Regions from separate parts of the Rhizobium sp. EC-SD404 genome, predicted to be linked through region 1. Evidence: predicted binding sites of a transcription regulator. Region 1 holds the regulator's gene; each other region holds the start of a gene.
The links. Region 1 encodes LexA, which represses DNA repair genes until DNA is damaged. Its sites were predicted from a motif close to TGTTCNNNNTGTGTTCNG; they were not measured.
Positions count from the first base shown of each region.

Region 2: parE (DNA topoisomerase IV subunit B) is a predicted target of LexA. The motif match lies at 1,268-1,285, and genes of this name have one in related genera.
Region 3: GC125_RS05065 (putative DNA modification/repair radical SAM protein) is a predicted target of LexA. The motif match lies at 2,993-3,010, and genes of this name have one in related genera.
Region 4: uvrA (excinuclease ABC subunit UvrA) is a predicted target of LexA. The motif match lies at 2,859-2,876, and genes of this name have one in related genera.

Region 1 is NZ_LR701459.1:2,184,002-2,189,525, reverse strand. Features, by position in the region: gene trpD (anthranilate phosphoribosyltransferase) at 1-948, shown strand, start outside; gene trpC (indole-3-glycerol phosphate synthase TrpC) at 983-1,792, shown strand; gene moaC (cyclic pyranopterin monophosphate synthase MoaC) at 1,789-2,292, shown strand; gene GC125_RS11220 (molybdopterin molybdotransferase MoeA) at 2,295-3,512, shown strand; gene lexA (transcriptional repressor LexA) at 3,611-4,342, shown strand; gene GC125_RS11210 (ComEC/Rec2 family competence protein) at 4,336-5,524, opposite strand, start outside.
Region 2 is NZ_LR701459.1:2,428,448-2,433,971, reverse strand. Features, by position in the region: gene parE (DNA topoisomerase IV subunit B) at 1-1,186, opposite strand, end outside; gene GC125_RS12475 (hypothetical protein) at 1,377-2,270, shown strand; gene GC125_RS12470 (YMGG-like glycine zipper-containing protein) at 2,352-2,561, shown strand; tRNA gene GC125_RS12465 (tRNA-Lys) at 2,705-2,780, shown strand; gene GC125_RS12460 (hypothetical protein) at 2,838-3,035, opposite strand; gene sugE (quaternary ammonium compound efflux SMR transporter SugE) at 3,255-3,572, shown strand; gene tyrS (tyrosine--tRNA ligase) at 3,686-4,939, opposite strand; gene GC125_RS12445 (anhydro-N-acetylmuramic acid kinase) at 5,158-5,524, shown strand, end outside.
Region 3 is NZ_LR701459.1:859,264-864,787, reverse strand. Features, by position in the region: gene GC125_RS05080 (FAD-binding domain-containing protein) at 1-599, opposite strand, end outside; gene GC125_RS05075 (CobW family GTP-binding protein) at 680-1,822, shown strand; gene GC125_RS05070 (WD40 repeat domain-containing protein) at 1,827-2,801, shown strand; gene GC125_RS05065 (putative DNA modification/repair radical SAM protein) at 3,012-4,247, shown strand; gene GC125_RS05060 (UdgX family uracil-DNA binding protein) at 4,250-5,524, shown strand, end outside.
Region 4 is NZ_LR701459.1:2,288,777-2,294,300, reverse strand. Features, by position in the region: gene trkA (Trk system potassium transporter TrkA) at 1-6, opposite strand, end outside; gene GC125_RS11760 (outer membrane protein) at 134-898, opposite strand; tRNA gene GC125_RS11755 (tRNA-Thr) at 1,112-1,187, opposite strand; gene GC125_RS11750 (NAD kinase) at 1,341-2,114, shown strand; gene GC125_RS11745 (single-stranded DNA-binding protein) at 2,179-2,685, opposite strand; gene uvrA (excinuclease ABC subunit UvrA) at 3,043-5,524, shown strand, end outside.

The DNA.
Region 1 (5,524 bases):
GACATCATGATGTCCGGCGATGCCACACCGAGCCAGATCGGCGGGTTCCTGATGGCGCTCAGGGTGCGCGGCGAGACGGTCGACGAGATCGTCGGCGCCGTGACCACCATGCGCAGCAAAATGGTGACCGTCGAGGCGCCCGCCGATTCGATCGACATCGTCGGCACGGGCGGCGACGGAACCGGCACGTATAACGTCTCCACCTGCGCGGCCTTCATCGTGGCGGGCTGCGGCGTTCCCGTCGCCAAGCACGGTAACCGCGCGCTGTCGTCTAAATCCGGTGCTGCGGACGCCTTGATGGCGCTCGGCGTTGCGATCGATCTCAAGGCGCCGGCTATCGCGGCCTGCATCGAGGAAGCCGGCATCGGCTTCATGTTCGCCCCCGCCCACCACGCCGCGATGCGCCATGTGGGCCCGACGCGTGTGGAACTCGGCACCCGAACGATCTTCAATCTGCTCGGCCCACTGTCAAATCCCGCCGGCGCCAAGCGGCAGTTGCTGGGCGTCTTCGCGCCGGAATGGCTGGAGCCGCTGGCCGAGGTGCTGAAGGATCTCGGATCGGAGCGCGTCTGGGTCGTCCACGGTGATGGTCTCGACGAGATGACGACCACGGGGCGAACGGATATCGTTGCCCTGGAGAACGGGTCGATCCGGCGTTTCTCGATCGAGCCGGAAGAACTCGGCCTGAAGCGCGTGTCGATCGATGCGCTGAAAGGCGCGGACGGAGCGCATAACGCAAAGGCGTTGCAGGCAGTTCTTCGCGGCTCGAAAGATGCCTATCGCGAGATTTCGCTGCTGAATGCCGGCGCATCGCTGGTGGTTGCCGGCCGTGCAGAGACGGTTGCGGAAGGTCTGGAGCTTGCGGCGAAATCGATTGACGACGGCGCGGCGCTTGCCGTGCTGGAGCGGCTCGTTGCGGTCTCGCAGCGCCACGCGGCCGCGGCATGATGAAGAAGCGGCTTGATATGAAGGAAATGAGGCGTTGAGCGATATCCTGACCCGCATCGAAGCCTACAAGCGCGAAGAGATCGCTGCCGCCAAGGCTGCCCGGCCGCTTGCAGAGGTGAAGGCAGCGCTTGCGAATGTCGACGCGCCGCGCGGGTTCCTGGCCGCGATTGAGGAGAAACGCGCTCATGGTCAGTTCGCTCTGATCGCCGAGATCAAAAAGGCCAGCCCGTCCAAGGGTCTCATCCGCGCCGATTTCGATCCGCCGGCGCTTGCCCGAGCCTATGAGGCGGGCGGCGCGGCCTGCCTGTCGATTCTGACCGACACCCCATCGTTCATGGGCGCGCCGGAATTCCTCGTCGCTGCCCGTTCTGCGACGACGCTGCCAGTCATCCGCAAGGATTTCCTCTTCGAGCCGTACCAGGTCTTTGAGGCCCGGGCGATGGGCGCCGATGCCATCCTCGTCATCATGGCCTGTCTCGACGATGCCATGGCCCTCGAGCTTCACGATACGGCGACCGATCTCGGAATGGACGTGCTTGTCGAAGTGCATGACGAGGCTGAAATGGAGCGCGCGCTGGTGCTGACCTCACCGCTCATCGGCATCAACAACCGCAATCTGCGCACCTTCGACGTGTCGCTCGAAACCAGCGAGCGCCTCGCCCCGATGGCTGCCGGTCGTCATCTTGTCGGCGAAAGCGGCATCTTCACCCATGAGGACTGCCTGCGTCTCGAGCGCGCCGGTATCGGCACGTTCCTCGTCGGCGAAAGCCTGATGCGCATCGACGATGTCGCCGGCGCGACGGAGACGCTGCTTACGGGCAAACTTCAGGTGGCAGCGCAATGAGCGACGAACCGCGGCTCACACATCTCGACGAACGCGGGCGTGCCACCATGGTCGATGTCGGCGGCAAGGCCGAGACCGAGCGTGTCGCCATCGCCGAAGGCTTCGTGAAGATGGCCCCGGAAACGCTCGCTCTCATTCAATCGGGCAGCGCTGCAAAGGGCGACGTCATCGCCACGGCGCGCATTGCCGGCATCATGGCTGCCAAGCGGACTGCCGACCTCATCCCGCTTTGCCATCCGCTGATGCTGACCAAGGTGTCTGTAACGATCGAGGCAGCGGATACCCTGCCCGGCCTGCGTGTCGAGGCCATGGCGCGTCTCACGGGCCGCACAGGCGTCGAGATGGAAGCGCTGACGGCCGTGTCTGTTGCCTGCCTCACCATCTACGATATGGCGAAAGCGGTCGACAAAGCGATGGAAATCACCGGTATCCGACTGCTGTCGAAGACGGGCGGCAAGTCCGGCGATTGGACTTTTCCGGGTAATGACGGGGCACCCTGACCATGGCGCTGCTGCCCGTCGATGATGCACTGTCGCTGATCCTCGCTGACGCTCGACCGATCGACGATATCGAGAATGTGCCTTTGAATGCCGCGTGGGGCCGCGTGCTCGCCGAACCACTTATCGCGAGGCGCGATCAACCTCCGTTTCCCGCCTCCGCCATGGACGGCTACGCCGTGATTGCAGCCGATACGGCAGAACCAGGCGCCACGCTCACCGTCATCGGCGAATCGGCCGCCGGCCATGGTTTCCCAGGCGCCATCGGACGCGGCGAGACCGTCCGCATCTTTACCGGCGCGCCGGTTCCGCACGGTGCCGATGCGATTCTCATCCAGGAAAACGCAAGGCCCCTCGACGCAAACCGGATCGACGTTCTAGAGCCTGTCCAGTCCGGGCGTTTCGTGCGGCGTGCAGGCCTCGATTTCCACCGGGGTGAAACGGTCATTGCCAAGGGCGCGATGCTCGATGCCGGCCGGCTGACACTGGCAGCAGCCATGAACCTCCCTTCCCTGCCCGTTCATCGTCGTCCGCGCGTCGCCATCCTCGCGACTGGCGACGAACTCGTGCAGCCGGGCGCGGACCCACGAGACGATCAGATCATCGCATCCAACAGCTTCGGTGTCGCTGCGATCGTCAAGGAAGCAGGAGGCGACCCGATCGACCTCGGCATCGCCGCCGACACCGAGGATGCCCTGAATCGATCGATCGATGCCGCACAGGCGGCAGGCGCCGATATCCTCGTAACGCTTGGTGGCGCCTCGGTCGGCGATCACGACCTCGTTCGCAACGTGCTGGAATCGCGCGGCCTTGAGTTGGCGTTCTGGAAGATCGCCATGCGCCCCGGCAAACCTCTGATGAGCGGCCGCATCGGCCCGATGCATGTTCTGGGATTGCCCGGAAACCCGGTTTCGAGCCTCGTCTGCTCTTACGTCTTCCTCACGCCGCTGATCGCAAAGCTCGCTGGCCGCGCCCATCATCTGCAGATGGTGGATGCGGTTCTGGATGTCGACCTCGCCGAAAACGACGTGCGCCAGGATTATCTGCGCGCGGCGATGCGCCGACGGGCGGACGGAAAGTTGGTCGCCACCCCTGCCACCAAGCAGGATTCCTCCATGATGCGCGTGTTCGCCGAGGCGGACGGCCTCGTCATCCGGCAACCATTTGCCCCCGCCGCCAAGATGGGAGACACCGTGCGGGCGATCGTCTTGCGACGGATCTAGCCACGGTTTTCCCTGGCGGACTTGCGGAACACAAAAGGAACAGATAAAGTGTGTTCCACATTTGTTTCCATCCGATCGAGCGGGGGCCCAAGCAGCCGATGTTGACGCGTAAGCAGCAGGAACTGCTTCTTTTCATCCATGAGCGTCTGAAGGAAAGCGGCGTACCGCCATCTTTCGACGAGATGAAAGAAGCCCTCGATCTCGCGTCTAAATCGGGGATCCACCGCCTCATCATCGCGCTAGAGGAACGCGGCTTCATTCGCCGTCTGCCGAACCGTGCGCGTGCGCTGGAAGTCATCAAGCTGCCGGACAGCTACAACGCGGCAGTGCCGCAGCGTCGCGGCTTTTCGCCGAGTGTCATCGAAGGATCGCTTGGCAAGACGCCGAAGCCCGAGATTGCAGCCGAGCGCCGCCAGAGCGAGATGCCGCGCGACAACGACAATCGCGCCATCAGCGTGCCCGTCATGGGCCGTATCGCGGCGGGTGTGCCGATCTCCGCCATCCAGAACAATACCCATTCGATTGCCGTTCCACCGGACATGCTCGGCGGCGGCGAACATTACGCGCTCGAGGTCAAGGGCGATTCGATGATCGAAGCCGGCATCTTCGACGGCGACACGGTCATCATCAAGAACTCCTCGACGGCCAATCCCGGCGACATCGTCGTGGCTCTGGTCGACGACGAGGAAGCGACGTTGAAGCGTTTCCGTCGCAAAGGTGCATCCGTCGCGCTCGAGGCCGCCAACCCGGCTTATGAAACGCGGATTTTCGGCCCGGATCGCGTCAAGATCCAGGGGAAGCTCGTCGGGCTCATTCGGCGCTATCACTGATCCAGGCTATCGGCAGCTCTTCCGTCTCCGCTCATGTTCGTGTTGACGGAAGAGGCGCCATCCGTGCCGGGCTCGGCAAAACTTCCCGTTCTCCAGTCATAGTAGCGGTGTCGCGTCCAAGCGCGCATCCGGCCGGCAGACTGCTCGAAGCGGAACGTCGGCTGCTGGTCAAGGTGTGCACTCTGCCCATTGCCTGCAGCACGCGCTTCGTTCGCCGCGAATCCGTCTCCCCTCGTTTCAGCGTAGACGGCGATTGCGCCGGTCTCACGCAATGTGCGGGCGGTGAAGAGCGTCGCGCCCGACCGGCATTCGCGCATCGACAGCGGTATCGGAATGATCGCGATATCGGTCATGTCGCATGCGGGGCCGACATAGGCCGGCTCCTCCAGCCAGGCGATCGTTGTGCCGTTTTCCATGCGAGCCACGCAAAACGCACCTCGGCGGCATTGGAACACGCCTGTTATTTGCCCATCACTCAGTTCGCGGATCGCCTGACGCATCATTCCGTAGGCAATGGCGGGGTCGATTTCGGCTTCGCCCTCGACCGGCTCGGCAGGCGCCTGGGTTGACGTGTGGTCAGCCTGTGCATCGACAACGACGATTGGCGGGACATGGGTCTCCAGCCGGGTTGCCGTCGCCCACTGATCGAAGATGAAGCTGCTCGGACGCGCACGGTTGGTGGCCAAGCCGTCATCGCGCAAGATCGCGGCCAAGCGGCCGTCCTCTGCGATCAGCAGCAATGGCGGGTCGGCGCGTATGTCGGACACCATGATCAGCGCGGCGGCAGACGCGGGTATCATCGCGACATTTCGCAGCCATGTTCGGGCAAAGACGAGAATGAGCAACGCCAGCGACAGAAGCGCAGTGACGGCACCCGGAATCTGACCCGTAGCAAAACCGTCGCCATAGTCGGCGACATGATGGCCGATGGCAATGACCGCCTGGAGACCAACACCCATGATCGTGAGGAAGATCGCGTCGAGGCCGAACGGCATCGTCAGGAGCGCAAGGGTGCCGAACGGCATGACGATGATGGAGATGACGGGCATTGCGATCACATTGGCGATCATCCCGTAGCTCGACATGCGGTGGAAGTGGTGAGCGGAGAATATCCCCGTCGCGGCTCCGGCGATCAGCGAGGTCACGGCCAAGCCGAGGATCAGCCCCGTCCAGCGCCAGACG
Region 2 (5,524 bases), 240 kb from region 1:
GCTGCGCCTCGACGGTCGCGAGCTTGTCCTTGGTCTGTCCGACGAATTCGGGTTCGCGCACGAAGACCGACAGCATCGCCGCGCCAGAGATCATCACGTCTTCCGTCGAGATGATCGAGGCGCGCTTGTTGCCGGTGAGCTCAGCATAGGCCTTGAGGCCGCGCGTCAGCGCAATGCGCAGGCCGGCCTCGTGGGTGCCGCCTTCAGGCGTCGGGATGGTGTTGCAATAGGATTGCACGAAGGGATCGCCGCCGAACCAGGTGACGGCCCATTCCACGGTGCCGTGGCCGCCGGTCTTGGTCGTCTTGCCGGCAAAAATCTCGTTGGTGACGCTGAAATCCTGGCCGAGCGAAGCTTGCAGATAATCTTTCAAGCCGCCCGGGAAATGGAAGACCGCCTTTTCCGGGACGTCGGGCTTTTCGGCAACGAGTTCGGGCGCGCAGGACCAGCGGATTTCGACGCCGCCGAAGAGATAGGCCTTGGAGCGCGCCATGCGCATGAGACGGGCCGGATCGAACCGCGTGTTCTGGCCGAAGATCTGATGGTCGGGTCGAAACGAAACCCGCGTGCCGCGACGGTTCTGGACTTCGCCGACTTCCTCAAGTGGCCCAAGTGCCATGCCGCGCGAGAAGCGCTGACGATAGAGCTTGCGATTGCGCGCGACTTCGACCGTCAATTCCTCGGACAGCGCGTTGACGACGGAAATGCCGACGCCGTGCAGACCGCCGGAGGTCTCGTAGACCTTGCTGTCGAACTTGCCGCCCGCATGCAGCGTCGTCATGATCACTTCGAGCGCCGAGCGATCCTTGAACTTGGGATGGGGATCGACCGGGATGCCGCGGCCGTTGTCGGTGACGGACAGCACGCCATCGGCCGACAGCTCGACATCGATGAAATTGGCGTGGCCGGCCACGGCCTCGTCCATTGAGTTGTCGATGACTTCGGCAAAGAGATGGTGCAGCGCCTTTTCGTCGGTGCCGCCGATATACATGCCGGGCCGGCGACGCACCGGCTCCAGTCCTTCCAGCACTTCGATGTCGGCAGCCGAATAATCGCCGTCGCTGTCGCTGGGCTTTTCCGCTTTCGGCGCCCGGCGCACCGGATCGGCGGCAGCCGGCCGTTTTGCCGGACCGGCCGTGGGGCCGGCGCTCGGAATGGTCGCGAAAAGATCGTTGCTGTCGTCCATGGCTATGCTTCAGTCCCAAGGCGTGAATTGTGGCCGAATCACCTGCGCAGTGTGACAGATGGCGTTCTGGCACGCGAGCCGTGTTCTACTTGTGTTCACGGTGCCGCGCGCGGTTGCCCACATGAAAGGCTGGCCAGCGGCGCCACGAATAGTGGATATCGACAGAATGAGGAAGGGTAGGAGCCCGGTCATGACAAATGCGTGGTGGATGATCATGGGGCGGGGAGCGATCATCGGTCTGGTGGCGCTGTTCTCGACGATCCCTGTCGCGGCGGCCGAGATAGCGCCGTTCAAGGATGATCGGTTCGCCTACCCGGCCGTGATCGAGGAGAGTGCGGACGGCGCTTTCCGGCGTTACGACTACCGCGAGATGCGCGACATCAATGGCCGTGACGACATTCCGGAGCGACGTGCCAAGCGCGCTTATGTCGATCTCGGCGCCAACCGCGCCGGGCGCGAGCGCAGCATCTCCACAGGCGCGGGTTCGCTCACCGTCAACGAGTTCGGTGCGGAAGCAAGCGCACGCTTTGTCGTCATCTTCGTGCACGGACGCGACGGCGACCGCAGGCTCGGGTCGGACGACTGGCGCTTCGGCGGCAATTTCAACCGGCTGAAGAACCTCGCAACCCGCAATGGCGGCACCTATTACGTGCCGAGCCTCCCCGATTTCGAGGCCGGCGGGCAGGGTGTTATCCGGGCGCTGTTCGGGCACGCGATGCAGGTTTCGCCGCAAGCGCCGATCGTGCTCGCATGCGGCTCGATGGGGAGCGCGCTTTGCGTAGCAGCAGCGCGCGATGGCGCGCTCGCCTCGCAGCTTGGCGGGCTGGTTCTGTTGGGTGGCATGCCGGATGGGTCCCTGGCCGATAGTGCTGCTGCGCGCGCGGGTCTGCCGATCGTCTTCGCACATGGTGAAAACGATCGCGTCTACGATTGGCGCAACCAGCGCGCCGTCTTCGATTCGCTACGCGCGAGCGGCGATTACCCGACGCGGTTCCATCTCTTCGCCACCGGCAGCCACGGCATCCCGATCCGCATGATCGACTGGCGCGAAACGCTGAATTTCGTGCTCGCCAACGCACGTTGATCGCGATGGTTGTTGAACGGCGGGAACCCTATGCGGCGAAGCGGGTTACGTTATCGATCGCTTGAATAGGAGAGTTTCCCCATGTTGAAGAAAATTGCCACGCTTTCGGTCGTTGCCGTCGCCACTCTCGGCGCCGCCGGATGCACGACTGGCCAGAAGACCGTAGGCGGCGCCGTCGTCGGCGGTGTTGGCGGAGCCGTGGTCGGTGACGCGATTGCCGGTACCGGCGGCGCGATCGTCGGCGGTGTTGGCGGTGCCGTCGCAGGCGGTGCAGTCGGTCGTAACCTCTAAGGTTCGGCACCAAATTCCGCCGCGTCCCGAGCGAGACGAAAAGTCTTCGTTTTGGACGCGGCGAACTGCATTTTTGCGGTTGACCCCCGGCAGGCGCCTGCCTATGTTCCGCGCCAATTCCCCGGGCCACCGCGCCCCGGCGGGAGCCTGTAGCTCAGCTGGTAGAGCAACTGACTTTTAATCAGTAGGTCCAGGGTTCGACCCCCTGCGGGCTCACCATTTTCCAAAATCCGGAAAAGTTCGGTTCACGTGGTCGTCGTGGCGCTTACGGCGCGTTCAGTCGGGCGGTGTTCGTGTCGTCGACGGGGTTGGGTTGTCGTCGTCCGCGTCGGCGCTCTTCTTCGCCTTGCGCATCTCGGCCTCGTGTTCTGCAGCCTCGGTCGCCATGTTCTGATCGGCATTCGTCGGTTGTTCTGTACCGATCGGTTGCGCCGTTCCGCGGTCATGCTTCAAAGGGTTGCTGTCTTTTGACATTGTGAACTCCTGAAGTGATGCCAGTCGAACACGGCAGGGCCGGGGAGGTTCCAGCATACCCAGGCAGCGTTGGCGCAAAGACCAGCAATTCCGCGCAGTTTTCGGCGAACGCTCTTGATTTGAGGGACTGAGTGGCAGATATAGGGAGTGCGAAGACGGCTTCGCCAGCTCTCACAATGTAGACAAACGGGGACGGCCCCTTCCTTGATGGAGGCGGGCATGGCCTGGCTTACTCTTGTTGTTGCAGCACTTTTCGAAATTGGTTGGGCGGTTGGGCTGAAGAGCCTTGATGGCTTTTCGCGGCCCCTGCCTGTCGTCATGACGATCGGCGCGATGGCAATCAGCATCTGGCTGTTGTCCATCGCCATGCGCGATCTTCCGCTCGGGACGGCCTATGCCGTTTGGACCGGGCTCGGTGCCGTCGGCACGGCGACGTTCGGCATTCTCTTTTTCGGGGAATTAGCATCGCCGGCACGGATCGCCAGCATCGGCCTCATCGTACTTGGCATCGCCGGGCTGAAGCTCGCAAGTAGCTGATCTTCAGAATCAAACGGCCATCCGGGGCTTGTCCCGAGGATGGCCGTTTCAGTGTCTGTGGCAGCCCTCGGCACGAGGCTGTGGGCTGCGACGTTCTGCATTCTGCGTAGCGCTCAGGCGGCGCGGACGAGCATGTGTTTCTTGCGGCCGAGCGAAAGCTTGATCACGCCATCGTCGTTGAGGTCGGATGCACCGATGACGTGCTTGTCGTCGGCGACCGGCACGTCGTTGATCTTCACCGCGCCACCCTGGACGTGGCGGCGAGCCTCTCCGTTCGATGCGGCAAGGCCGGCGCGGACGTAGAGCGCCAGAACGCCGATGCCGCTCTCCAGCTCGGGAAGCGGAATGTCGATCGAAGGCAGATTGTCGGCGAGCGCACCTTCCTCGAAGGTCTTGCGCGCGGTTTCGGCCGCTTCGTCGGCGGCCGCCCGTCCGTGCAGCATCGCCGTCACTTCAGTCGCGAGGATCTTCTTGACCTCGTTGATCTCCGATCCGCCGAGGCTCGCGAGACGCGCGATCTCGTCCATCGACATCGTCGTGTAGAGCTTGAGGAAGCGGGCGACGTCGGCGTCTTCCGTGTTGCGCCAGTACTGCCAGAAGTCATAGGGGCTCAGCATGTCGGCGTTAAGCCAAATGGCGCCGCCGAGCGACTTGCCCATCTTGGCACCGGATGCGGTCGTGAGCAGCGGCGAGGTCAGCGCGTAAAGCTGCGGCGTGCCCATGCGGTGGCCGAGATCGATGCCGTTGACGATGTTGCCCCACTGGTCGGAGCCGCCCATCTGCATGCGCACGCCGTGGCGCTTGTTGAGCTCCACGAAATCGTAGGCCTGGAGGATCATGTAGTTGAATTCCAGGAAGGACAGCGACTGCTCGCGATCGAGGCGCAGTTTCACGCTGTCGAAGGACAGCATGCGGTTGACCGAGAAGTGGCGGCCGACATCGCGCAGGAATTCCACATAGTTGATGCCGAGCAGCCAGTCGGCGTTGTTGACCATCATCGCATCGGTCGCGCCATCGCCGAACTGCAGGTAGGGCGCAAAGGCGCGGCGGATGCCGGCGAGGTTCTCTTTGATGCCTTCGACGGTCTGGAGCTTGCGCGCCTCGTCCTTGAACGAGGGGTCTCCGATCATCCCGGTGCCGCCGCCCATCAGCGCGATCGGCTTGTGGCCGGTCTGCTGCATCCAGTGCAGCATCATGATCTGGATGAGCGAGCCGACATGCAGGCTGGAGGCCGTCGGGTCGAAGCCGATATAGGCAGACACGGTTTCGGTCTGGAAAAGCTGGTCGAGGCCGGTCTCATCCGAGATCTGGTGAATGAAGCCGCGCTCGTCGAGCGTGCGGAGGAAATCGGATTTGAATTTCGACATGACAGGCTGTTCCACGGGACTGGGAGGGACGGCCGACTTGTCGTGCGGGCCGATGGCGCGGGCGATTAGCACGCTTTCGCGTCGAGTTCACCCCTTCGAGTCATTTCGCTTTCCGTGAATCGCTCAATTACTCTAAGTTTTGGCTTTGTCGCGTTTCGATATGGTGAACCGGTGGCCACGTCACCTCGAAACTCTCTATCGCCAGGAAAACCTATTCGATGACGAAGCTTGAGGCGGCGAGCCGGCTGACTGCCATCGGCCTGATGAGCGGCACTTCGCTCGATGGCATCGACGTCGCGCTCCTCTCGACGGATGGCGCGACCTTCGTGGAGCGTGGGCCGGCGGCAGGCTATTCCTACGAGCCAGCATTTCGGCGGCGCCTGGCGGACGCGCTGGAAACCGCCAAGTCCATCGTCAAACGCGAGGACCGGCCGGGCGATCTCAGTGAACTCGAACGCGAGCTGACGATGCGCCATGCGGAGGCCGTTCGGCGGTTTGTGACGGACAATGGTCTGCGGCTTTCCGATATCGACGTGGTCGGGTTTCACGGGCAAACGGTGCTGCACCGCCCGGGGCAGGCGCTGA
Region 3 (5,524 bases), 1.3 Mb from region 1:
ATCAGATGGCGCATGAAGAAATCGGCACCGAGTTCCCACGGCAGCCGCAGCGTGAAGATCCAGATCGATGCAAACCACATGCGGGCGTGGTTGTGGAGGTAGCCCGTCTCCACCAACTCGCGCGCGAAGGCATCGAAAGCATCGATCCCGGTGCTGCCCGCGACAGCTTCTCCATAAGCCTTCGTCAGGCCCCGGTTGGTCTCGAGCGCGGCAAACGCCTGGTCGCGGGATTTTTCATAGTCGCGCCAGACTTGCGGGCGCTGTTCCAGCCAGCCCTTGAAATAGGTGCGCCAGTAGACTTCCTGGATGAATTTTTCGGCGGCATGCGGCGAATGCCGCTCGAGTACGGCTGCAATGATCTCTTCCTCCGAGACCAGCCGGTGCCGGATATAAGGGGAGAGCATGGAGACGGTATTGCGTGCGGGATCGCCGAAATCGGTATTGCGATCGCGGGCGTATGGTTCGCCGGCTCCGTCAACGAACTCCGCCAGGCGCTTCAGCCCGGTCTCTCTCGTCGCCACCAATTCCGGCAAGTCGTCGTACTCCTTGTTCAGACGATCGGGAGATAGACGGCGGAGATGGAAAGGAAAGGTGGGCAAGCAGCACTTCCGTCCGGGTACCCTTGGCAGAGCCCGCGTCGAAGGCCTATATCCCGGTCAACGAATGAAAGGTTCCCGCCATGAGCGACGCTGCGACGCAATCCGTCTCGAACCCTGCCACCTCCACTGCCGCCAAGCCGATCCCCGTCACGGTGCTGACGGGCTATCTCGGGGCAGGCAAGACCACGCTTCTCAACCGCATCCTGTCCGAGAACCATGGTCAAAAATACGCCGTCATCGTCAACGAGTTCGGCGAGATCGGCATCGACAACGACCTCATCGTCGAGAGCGACGAAGAGATTTACGAGATGAACAATGGTTGCGTCTGCTGCACCGTGCGCGGCGACCTGATCCGTGTCGTGGAAGGCCTGATGCGCCGTCCCGGTCGCTTCGACGCGATCATTGTGGAAACGACCGGCCTGGCCGACCCGGCCCCGGTCGCCCAGACGTTCTTCATGGACGAGGACGTGCGCTCCAAGACTCAGCTCGACGCCGTCGTCGCACTCGTCGACGCCAAGCACCTGCCGCTGCGCCTGAAGGATTCGCGGGAAGCGGAAGACCAGATCGCGTTCGCCGACGTCGTCATCCTCAACAAGACCGACCTCGTCGACGAGACTGAACTGCGCAAGATCGAGGCGACTGTGCGCGCCATCAATCCGTCGGCACGCATTCACCGCGCCGAGCGCGCCAAGATCGACATCGCCCATGTGCTCAATCGGGGCGCGTTCGATCTGCAGCGCGCGCTTGAGAACGACCCGCACTTCCTCGACCAGCAGGACCATGATCACGAACATGATCACCTCTGCGGCCCGGACTGCGACCACGACCATGCCCACCACGATCATGATCACCATGGGCATGACCATCACGGACATGACCATCATGGTCACGATCACCACCATGGCGAGGCGTCGGACATCCACGATGCGACGGTTCAGTCCGTTTCGCTGCGCGCCGGCTCCATGGATCCCAAGAAGTTCTTCCCATGGATCGAGAAGATCACCCAGATGGACGGGCCGAACATTTTGCGCCTCAAGGGCATCATCGCCTTCGAGGGCGACGAGGACCGCTATGTCATCCAGGGCATCCACATGCTGATCGAAGGCGATCACCAGCGGGCCTGGAAAGAGGGCGAAAAGCGGGAAAGCCGCCTCGTCTTCATCGGTCGCGAACTGGACCGTGAAAAGCTGGAACGCACGTTCCTCGCCTGCCAGGCTGCCTGATCGCATGCCGACAGTCGCTCCTCTCGACCTCGACGGGTATTGCGTCGCCGCGCGCTTCGTCGCCGGAATTCCTGTCTTCGCCATGGCGGACGGCACCGTCCATCGGCTCGATCATGGCCACAAGTCGGTGGAAGCCCATGACGGGCTTCTGGTGGCCACCCTGTCCGGCGACGGCAAGTCGCTTCTGACGGGGGGTGAAGACGGGAAGGTGCAGCGCATCTCCGCCTCGGGCGACGTCGAGACGCTTGCCGAGATCGGCCGCAAATGGATCGGGCAGATCGCGCCCGGTCCGCAGGGCGTCGTCGGCTTTTCGTCCGGACGCACCGCCTATGTCCGGCTGGCCGACGGCACGCTCAAGGAGATCGCCTGCGAGCGGACCGTCGAAGGCATTGCCTTTGCGCCCAAGGGACTGCGAGTGGCGCTGGCGCGCTACAACGGCGTCACGCTCATCTGGGCCGGCATGGATTCGAAGCCTGCCGAACTCGAGTGGAAGGGCAGCCATACGGGCATCACCTACTCACCCGACGGCAAGTACCTCGTCACGACGATGCAGGAACAGGCGCTGCATGGGTGGCGCATGTCCGACCTGCACGACATGCGGATGTCCGGCTATCCGGCCAAGGTGAAGTCTCTGTCGTGGAGCGCCAAGGGAAAATGGCTCGCTTCATCCGGTGCGCCGGCGGCGATCGTCTGGCCCTTCGTCGGCAAGGACGGCCCGATGGGCAAGCCGCCGCTGGAACTCGGCACGCGGGGCGATGCGCTCGTTACGGTCGTCGCCTGCCATCCGAGCCAGGACATCGTCGCAATCGGCTTCAATGACGGCATGATTCTCGCCGCGCGCATGGAAGACGGCAAGGAAGTGCTTCTTCGCCGCCCCGGCAAGGGCGCTCTCTCCACGCTCGACTGGAGCCGCGACGGCCACCAGCTCCTCTTCGGTTCCGAGGCGGGCGATTGCGGTGTCGTGGATATTTCCGCCTAACCGCGACACCAAGTTCGACATTCCTTTCGCATACAGCGCCAACTCTGCCTCATCCTGAGCCTGTCGAAGGACGAGGTTTCCAAGATTGTGCCACGCCCTCGTCTTTCGATAGCCTCAGGCCGAGGGGTGATCGGCATCACTCCCAAATGCCCCTCCATCTGTACAATAAAAGACATAGACGCGGCGTGCTTGCGAACATAGCATGAACGCATGGCTCAGCTTTCGACGATGGAAAAACTGGCGATCCTTTCGGATGCCGCAAAATACGACGCTTCTTGCGCCTCTTCCGGTTCGACCAAGCGCAACTCGCTCACTTCGGGCGGCATAGGGTCGACCACAGGGTCCGGCATCTGCCACTCCTATGCGCCGGATGGGAGATGCATCTCACTTCTGAAAATCCTGCTGACGAATTTCTGCGTCTATGATTGCGCCTATTGCATCAACCGGTCGTCATCGAATGTGCGGCGCGCCCGCTTCACGGTGCAGGAAGTCGTCGACCTGACGCTCGATTTCTATAAGCGGAATTACATCGAGGGGCTGTTTCTCTCCTCCGGGATCATCCGCTCGCCGGACGAAACGATGATGCAATTGGTCGAAGTGGCACGGCAGCTTCGGGTGACACACCGCTTTGCCGGCTACATTCATTTGAAGACCATTCCTGATTGCGACCCGCTGCTGCTCGAGGAAGCGGGCCGCTTTGCCGACCGGCTCTCGATCAATGTCGAATTGCCGACCGATGACGGCGTCTCGCGCCTTGCGCCGGAGAAGCGTCCGGCTGAAATCCGCAAGGCAATGGGCAATCTGCGGATGAAGATCGAGGAGAAGTCCGAGCCGACGCTGCGCACCAAGAAGAAGGAGCGTTTCGCGCCGGGTGGGCAGTCGACGCAGATGATCATTGGCGCCGACCCCGCCAATGACGACACGATTCTCAAGACGAGCGCCCGGCTCTATTCCAGCTATCATCTGAAGCGCGTCTACTACTCCGCCTTCAGCCCGATACCGGATTCCAAATCCTCGCTGCCGCTCATCCAGCCGCCGCTGATGCGCGAACATCGGCTCTACCAGGCCGACTGGCTGATGCGCTTCTATGGCTTCGAGCAAAACGAGATTCTGGCGGGCCAGAGCGACGGGATGCTCGATCTCGCGGTCGACCCCAAGCTCGCCTGGGCGCTTTCCAATCGCCAGCGGTTTCCGGTCGACGTTAACCGGGGCGATCGGGAATCGCTTCTGCGCGTTCCGGGCCTCGGTACAAAGGCGGTGGCAAAGATCCTGCAGGTGCGACGCTATCGAACATTGCGGCTGGAGGACGTCGGCCGGCTCTGCCAATCGATGAACAAGGTACGGCCGTTCATCACCGCCCTCGATTGGCAACCGGGCGGGCTGACGGATAGTCCCTCGCTCAAGGCCCGAATGACGCCGCAACCGGCGCAGCTGTCGTTGTTCTAGCGATGTTTGCCGTCACGCTCGCCGATCAGACGGATTTCGATGGGTGGCGCCACGCGGCGCGGCAACTGGCGCTGGCCGGCGTCGAGCCTGGCGACATCCGGTTCAGCGTGGTCGGCCAGACGACGGAAGACCTTTTCGAAGATGCCTCGCCGCTTCTGCCGGAGCCGCCGACCGGTGCGGAATTCACCGTGCCACGCGAGGTGGTCAAGCGTCTGGAACAGGTGATCCATCACCGCGATCCGGATCGATTTTCCTTCATGTACCGGCTTCTCCTGAGGGTCTCGCAGGAGAAAAACCTGCTCCGCATCGCGTCCGATCCCGATATCCAGCGGCTTGAACGGATGGAGAAATCGATCCGGCGCGATGCCCACAAGATGCATGCCTTCGTGCGCTTCCGGAAGATCGATGTGGCCGGCGAGGAATGGTTCGTGGCCTGGTTCGAACCCGAGCATTATATCACTGAGCGTGAAGCGGGCTTCTTTCGCGCGCGGTTCACCGGCATGAAATGGACGATCCTGACGCCTTGGCGCTCGATCTCCTGGGACGGCACGGACATCACGGTGATGCCCGGCGCCAGCAAGGAGGATGCACCGGCGGACGATGCGGCCGAGGATCTCTGGCGCACCTATTTCACGTCGATCTTCAATCCCGCCCGGTTGAAGGTGAAGGCCATGCAGGCCGAGATGCCGAAGAAATACTGGCGGAACCTGCCCGAGGCGCCGCTCATTCCCGGCATGATCGCCGGCGCCGGCAAGGCAGCGGAAGAGATGATCGCGCGCGCGCCCTCCCTTTCCGCGCCCCACCACGCCCGCATCCAGGAACAGTACTGGGAGCCGAAGAAGGTGATCGGCATGGCCGACGAAGAGATTGCCGAAACGCTCGATGCGCTGGAGAAACAGGCCGAGGGCTGCAGGCGCTGCCCGCTCTACAAGGAAGCGACGCAGACCGTGTTTGGCGAAGGTCCGCGCGATGCGGATGTCGTCTTTGTCGGCGAACAGCCGGGCGACCAGGAGGATCTGGCTGGGAAACCCTTCGTCGGGCCGGCCGGGCAGATGTTCAATGCGACGCTGGAAGAGGTCGGCATAGATCGCCAGCGCGTCTACGTCACCAACGCGGTGAAGCACTTCAAGTTCGAGCCGCGCGGCAAGCGGCGCATCCATTCCAAGCCCAATGCAGGCGAAGTGCAGGCCTGCCGCTGGTGGCTCGACCAGGAACTGACGCTGATCCAGCCGAAGCTCACCGTGGCGCTCGGCGCAACGGCACTGACCGCTCTGTCA
Region 4 (5,524 bases), 100 kb from region 1:
TCGCATGCCCTGCCCGTTCGGTCGCGTGGATTCGCTCAGATACGCCGCACCTTAATGCGCCGCGTCGGGTAGAGCTATAGATGTGTTCGGCGAGATGGAAGGCGGTCAGAGTTCGACCGCCTTCCGGAGTGTCCTAGAAGCGGAATGAGACCTTCGCCTGGACGGTGTGGAAGTCGAACGAGCGATCCGTTCCAAAGCCCGTCGTGCCGGCGCCGAAAGGACCGCCTACGAGGTTGGCATTGAAATCGTTGTCGCCGAGATCGGTATAGAGGTACTCGAGACCGACCGAGATGTTCGATGTGACCATGGCTTCGACGCCGGCACCGACCGTGTAGCCGAAGTCATCGTCCTGACCGCCAGACGTCGTCGTCGTGGCGCCCGAGCCGGGCTGTTCGTAGGAGAAGTCGACCTCACCATAGGCGAGACCGGCCGTTCCGTAGACCAGGAAGCTGCTGCCGATCGCATAGCCGACGCGTCCGCGCAGCGTTGCGAGGTAGTCGAGTTCACGGGTGACCGTGTAACGAGCAGGCGTGACGGAGAAGCCGTTCTGCGTGTCCGAAACGTCCGTGGCCGAAATGTCGATGATACCGCCGAAGACGAAGTTACCGGACTGAATGTCGTAACCGGCATGCACGCCGCCGATCAGACCGGTATCAAAATCACCCGAAAAGCCGGGTGCGAAAGCGCCCTGCAGTGCCGGCGTAAAGGGTGACAGGCCGAATGTGCCCGTTTCGCCGAAAACGCCGCCGAGCTGGCCGCCGACGTAGAAGCCCGACCAATCGGCAGCAGCCATCATTGGGGCCGCCGCAGGCGTCGGCTCGTTGTACATTACCGCGTCGGCTGCCATAGCCGGTGCGGCCGCGGCCAAGATGGACGCGGTCAAGATCAGTCTCTTCATGTTCCGATTCTCCAGAAACGTATGAGGCTGTCCGGCCATGAACACTATTGGTCGCGTGCGATGCATCCGCAAGCTGAGATTGCGGCGCAATGTCGGTGGTGCGTGTAGTGATGCCAGAATGTCACTTTTTTGAGCTTGCAGCCGTAGATTACGGCGCTCGAAATGACAAAATGTCAGGAAAATTGGTGGCCAGGTCGATCTTTGCGCCGGAACTGGTGCCCCCGGAGAGACTCGAACTCCCGACCCTCTGATTACAAATCAGATGCTCTACCAACTGAGCTACAAGGGCACGGGCGGGTGATTAGCACAATTGCCGGCGCTGTAAAATGAGAAATGCACCGGCTCGCGACGCAGAAAAATTTGCGTCGGAAGCGACTGCTCGGCGCTTGCCCCATCCCTCATCCGTCTCCAATGTGCCGCATCAATTGGGAGATGAGACCGGATGGCGCGCCCTACGGATAAATTGAGTTTCATTTCGAGCAATGCTCCGGACGCGCAGGCGGCCCGCCTTGATCTGGAAGCGCTGTTTGGCACGTATGCCCCCGAGGATGCGGACGTTATCGTCGCACTGGGTGGCGACGGGTTCATGCTGCAGACGCTGCATCGCATGATGAATTCCGACAAAGTGCTTTACGGCATGAACCGGGGTTCGATCGGCTTTCTGATGAACGAGTATGCCAAGGACGGCCTGCGCGAACGCATCGAGCGCGCGGTCGAAAGCGAGATCAATCCACTCGAAATGGTGGCCACCGACGAGGATGGCACCGAGACGCACGCTTTTGCGATCAATGAAGTCTCGGTCCTGCGTCAGTCCTACCAGGCTGCAAAGCTGCGTGTCAGCGTCGATGGCAAGGTCAGGCTCGAAGAGCTCGTCTGTGATGGGCTGATGGTCGCGACGCCAGCTGGCTCGACCGCGTACAATCTGTCGGCACACGGCCCGATCCTGCCGCTCGTCTCGCCGCTTCTGGCGCTGACGCCGGTCAGCGCATTCCGTCCTCGGCGTTGGCGCGGTGCGCTTCTCTCGAACAAGGCAGAAGTTACGATCGAGGTGCTCGAGCGCGAAAAGCGGCCGGTCAACGCCGTTGCCGACAACACGGAAGTCAAGTCCGTGCGGCTTGTCCGCATCGTTCAGTCGAGGCAGACGACCGCCCGCCTTCTGTCGGATCCCGACCATTCCTGGGACGATCGGATCCTGGCCGAACAGTTTCTCTACTGAAGAAAGTTGCGCGATGCGGGGCCCTCCCCGCATCGCTCTTCAAATGTTCGAGACGACTTTTCGGTCAGAACGGAATTTCGTCGTCCATGTCGCGGGAGAAGTCGTCGTTGCGTGGCGCGGGTGACTGCCGGTTGTAGTCGTTGCCGCCACCACCGCCGCCCGAATAATCCGAGCCGCCGCGTCCGCCGCCGCCGCTGGGCGCCATGCCGCCACCTTCGCCGCGTCCGTCGAGCATCGTCAGGGTCGAGTTGAAGCCCTGCAGCACGATCTCGGTCGAGTACTTGTCCTGGCCGCTCTGGTCCTGCCATTTGCGGGTCTGAAGCTGGCCCTCGATATAGACCTTGGCGCCCTTCTTCAGGTAGCTTTCCGCGACCTTACAAAGGCCTTCATTGAAGATGACGACGCGGTGCCATTCGGTCTTCTCCTTGCGTTCGCCGGAGTTGCGATCGCGCCAGGTTTCCGATGTCGCGACGGACAGATTGGCAATCGGACGGCCGTCCTGTGTGCGGCGGATTTCCGGGTCGGCACCGAGATTTCCGACGAGAATGACCTTGTTGACGCTTCCTGCCATGGTGAATGCCTTTTAATAGTCGCCGGTCGAATGGTCTTCAGTTGAATAGCCTTGAGCCACTGCCGCGCGATCGTCATTTGAAAGGCGGCATCTTATCGGAACTCGGAGGAACCCGCGCCCCATCGGCCGCATTTCCACAGGGCAGTTGGGCGTTTGCAAGGCAGGCTATTTTTTGTTCTTTCTTTGTTCTATGAAGGCTCCACCCGCTTGTCAACCGAGTCGGTTCGCAGCGGGAATGTGCCTCTCGACATTGCTCTGTGAGAACCTACATGATTTGACGGATACTGCGCTGATCGACGAGGGTGGATGCGCAGCCTCGAACCTCCCCATCTTATCGACGTGTCATCTGGCGATCCCATGAGCGAACTCAAGACCATTTCCATTCGCGGTGCGCGCGAGCACAATCTCAAGGGGATTGATCTCGATCTACCGCGCAACAGTCTGATCGTCATGACCGGTCTTTCGGGATCGGGTAAGTCGTCGCTCGCCTTCGACACTATCTACGCCGAGGGCCAACGGCGATATGTCGAGAGCCTTTCGGCCTATGCGCGCCAGTTCCTGGAAATGATGCAGAAGCCGGACGTCGACCAGATCGACGGCTTGAGCCCGGCCATCTCGATCGAGCAGAAAACGACGTCGAAGAACCCGCGTTCGACAGTCGGAACCGTCACCGAAATCTACGACTACATGCGGCTTCTGTTTGCCCGCGTCGGCGTTCCCTATTCGCCCGCCACGGGCCTTCCGATCGAAAGCCAGACGGTCAGCCAGATGGTCGACCGCGTGATGGCACTCGAAGAAGGCACGCGGCTTTATATTCTCGCTCCGATCGTGCGCGGACGGAAGGGCGAATATCGCAAAGAACTCGCCGAGTTGCTGAAGAAGGGCTTCCAGCGCGTCAAGATCGACGGCGAATTCTACGAGATCGCCGAGGCGCCGACGCTCGACAAGAAATACAAGCACGACATCGATATCGTCGTCGATCGGATCGTCGTGCGCGACGATATCGGCGCACGGCTTGCCGACAGCATGGAGACCTGTCTGCGGCTGGCTGACGGTCTGGCGGTCGCGGAATTCGCGGACAAACCTCTGCCGGCGGAAGAGACGGCCGAGGGCGGCGGCGCGAACAAATCGAAGAACGAGACCCATGAACGTATCCTGTTCTCGGAAAAATTCGCCTGCCCGGTCTCCGGCTTCACCATTTCCGAGATCGAGCCTCGTCTCTTTTCCTTCAACAACCCATCGGGTGCCTGCCCAACCTGCGACGGCCTGGGCACCCAGCAGAAGATCGATCCGGCGCTGATCGTCCCGGAGACGGCGCGCACGCTGCGCGATGGTGCCATTGCACCGTGGGCGAAATCCTCGTCGCCCTACTACCGCCAGACGCTCGAAGCGCTCGGCAAGCATTTCAGCTTCAAGATTTCCGATAAATGGATCGATCTGTCGGCGGATGCGCAGAACGCAATTCTGAACGGCACGAACGACAAGGTCGTCTTCAATTATGACGATGGCCTACGGTCGTACAAGACGGCGAAGACGTTCGAGGGGATCGTGCCCAATCTGGAACGGCGCTGGAAGGAAACCGACAGCGCGTGGGCCCGCGAAGAGATCGAGCGCTACATGTCGGCCGCCCCCTGCCCGGCCTGCAATGGTTATCGCCTCAAGCCGGAAGCACTCGCGGTCAAAATCGACTCCCGCCATATCGGCGAAGTCTCGCAAATGTCGATCCGGCAGGCCGGCGCGTGGTTCCAGGATTTGCCGTCCGCGATGAACGACAAGCAGAACGAGATTGCCGTTCGCATCCTGAAGGAGATCCGCGACCGGTTGAACTTTCTCAACGACGTCGGGCTCGATTACCTGACGCTATCGCGTAACTCGGGCAGCCTGTCCGGCGGCGAAAGTCAGCGCATCCGGCTTGCCTCGCAGATCGGTTCGGGCCTGACGGGCGTGCTTTATGTGCTGGACGAGCCGTCGATCGGCCTTCACCAGCGCGACAATGCCCGGCTTCTGGATACGCTGAAACACCTGCGCGACATCGGCAACACGGTGATCGTCGTCGAGCACGACGAGGATGCGATCCTGAGTGCCGATCACGTGGTGGATATCGGCCCGGCTGCGGGCATACACGGCGGTGAGGTCATCGCCGAAGGCACGCCGGCCGAGGTCATGGCCAATCCCAAATCGCTGACCGGCAAGTACCTGTCCGGCGCCCTTTCCGTTGCGGTTCCGGCGCAGCGCCGTAAGCCGGTGAAACGAAAAGAGCTGAAGGTCGTCGGTGCACGCGGCAACAATCTGAAGAACGTAACGGCCGCCATTCCACTCGGCCTGTTCACGGCGGTCACCGGCGTCTCGGGCGGCGGCAAGTCGACCTTCCTGATCGAAACGCTCTACAAGGCCGCGTCACGCCGCATCATGGGCGCGCGCGAGAACCCGGCAGACCACGACCGCATCGATGGGCTCGAGTTCATCGACAAGGTCATCGATATCGACCAATCGCCGATCGGCCGCACGCCGCGTTCGAACCCCGCCACCTATACGGGCGCGTTCACGCCCATCCGGGACTGGTTCGCTGGACTTCCTGAGTCCAAGGCGCGCGGCTATCAGCCCGGCCGGTTCTCTTTCAACGTGAAGGGTGGCCGCTGCGAAGCCTGCCAGGGCGACGGCGTCATCAAGATCGAGATGCACTTCCTGCCGGATGTCTACGTCACCTGCGACGTTTGTCATGGCAAGCGTTACAATCGAGAAACGCTGGATGTCACCTTCAAGGGCAAGTCGATAGCGGACGTGCTCGACACGACCGTAGAGGAAGGCGTTGAATTCTTCGCAGCCGTGCCGGCCGTGC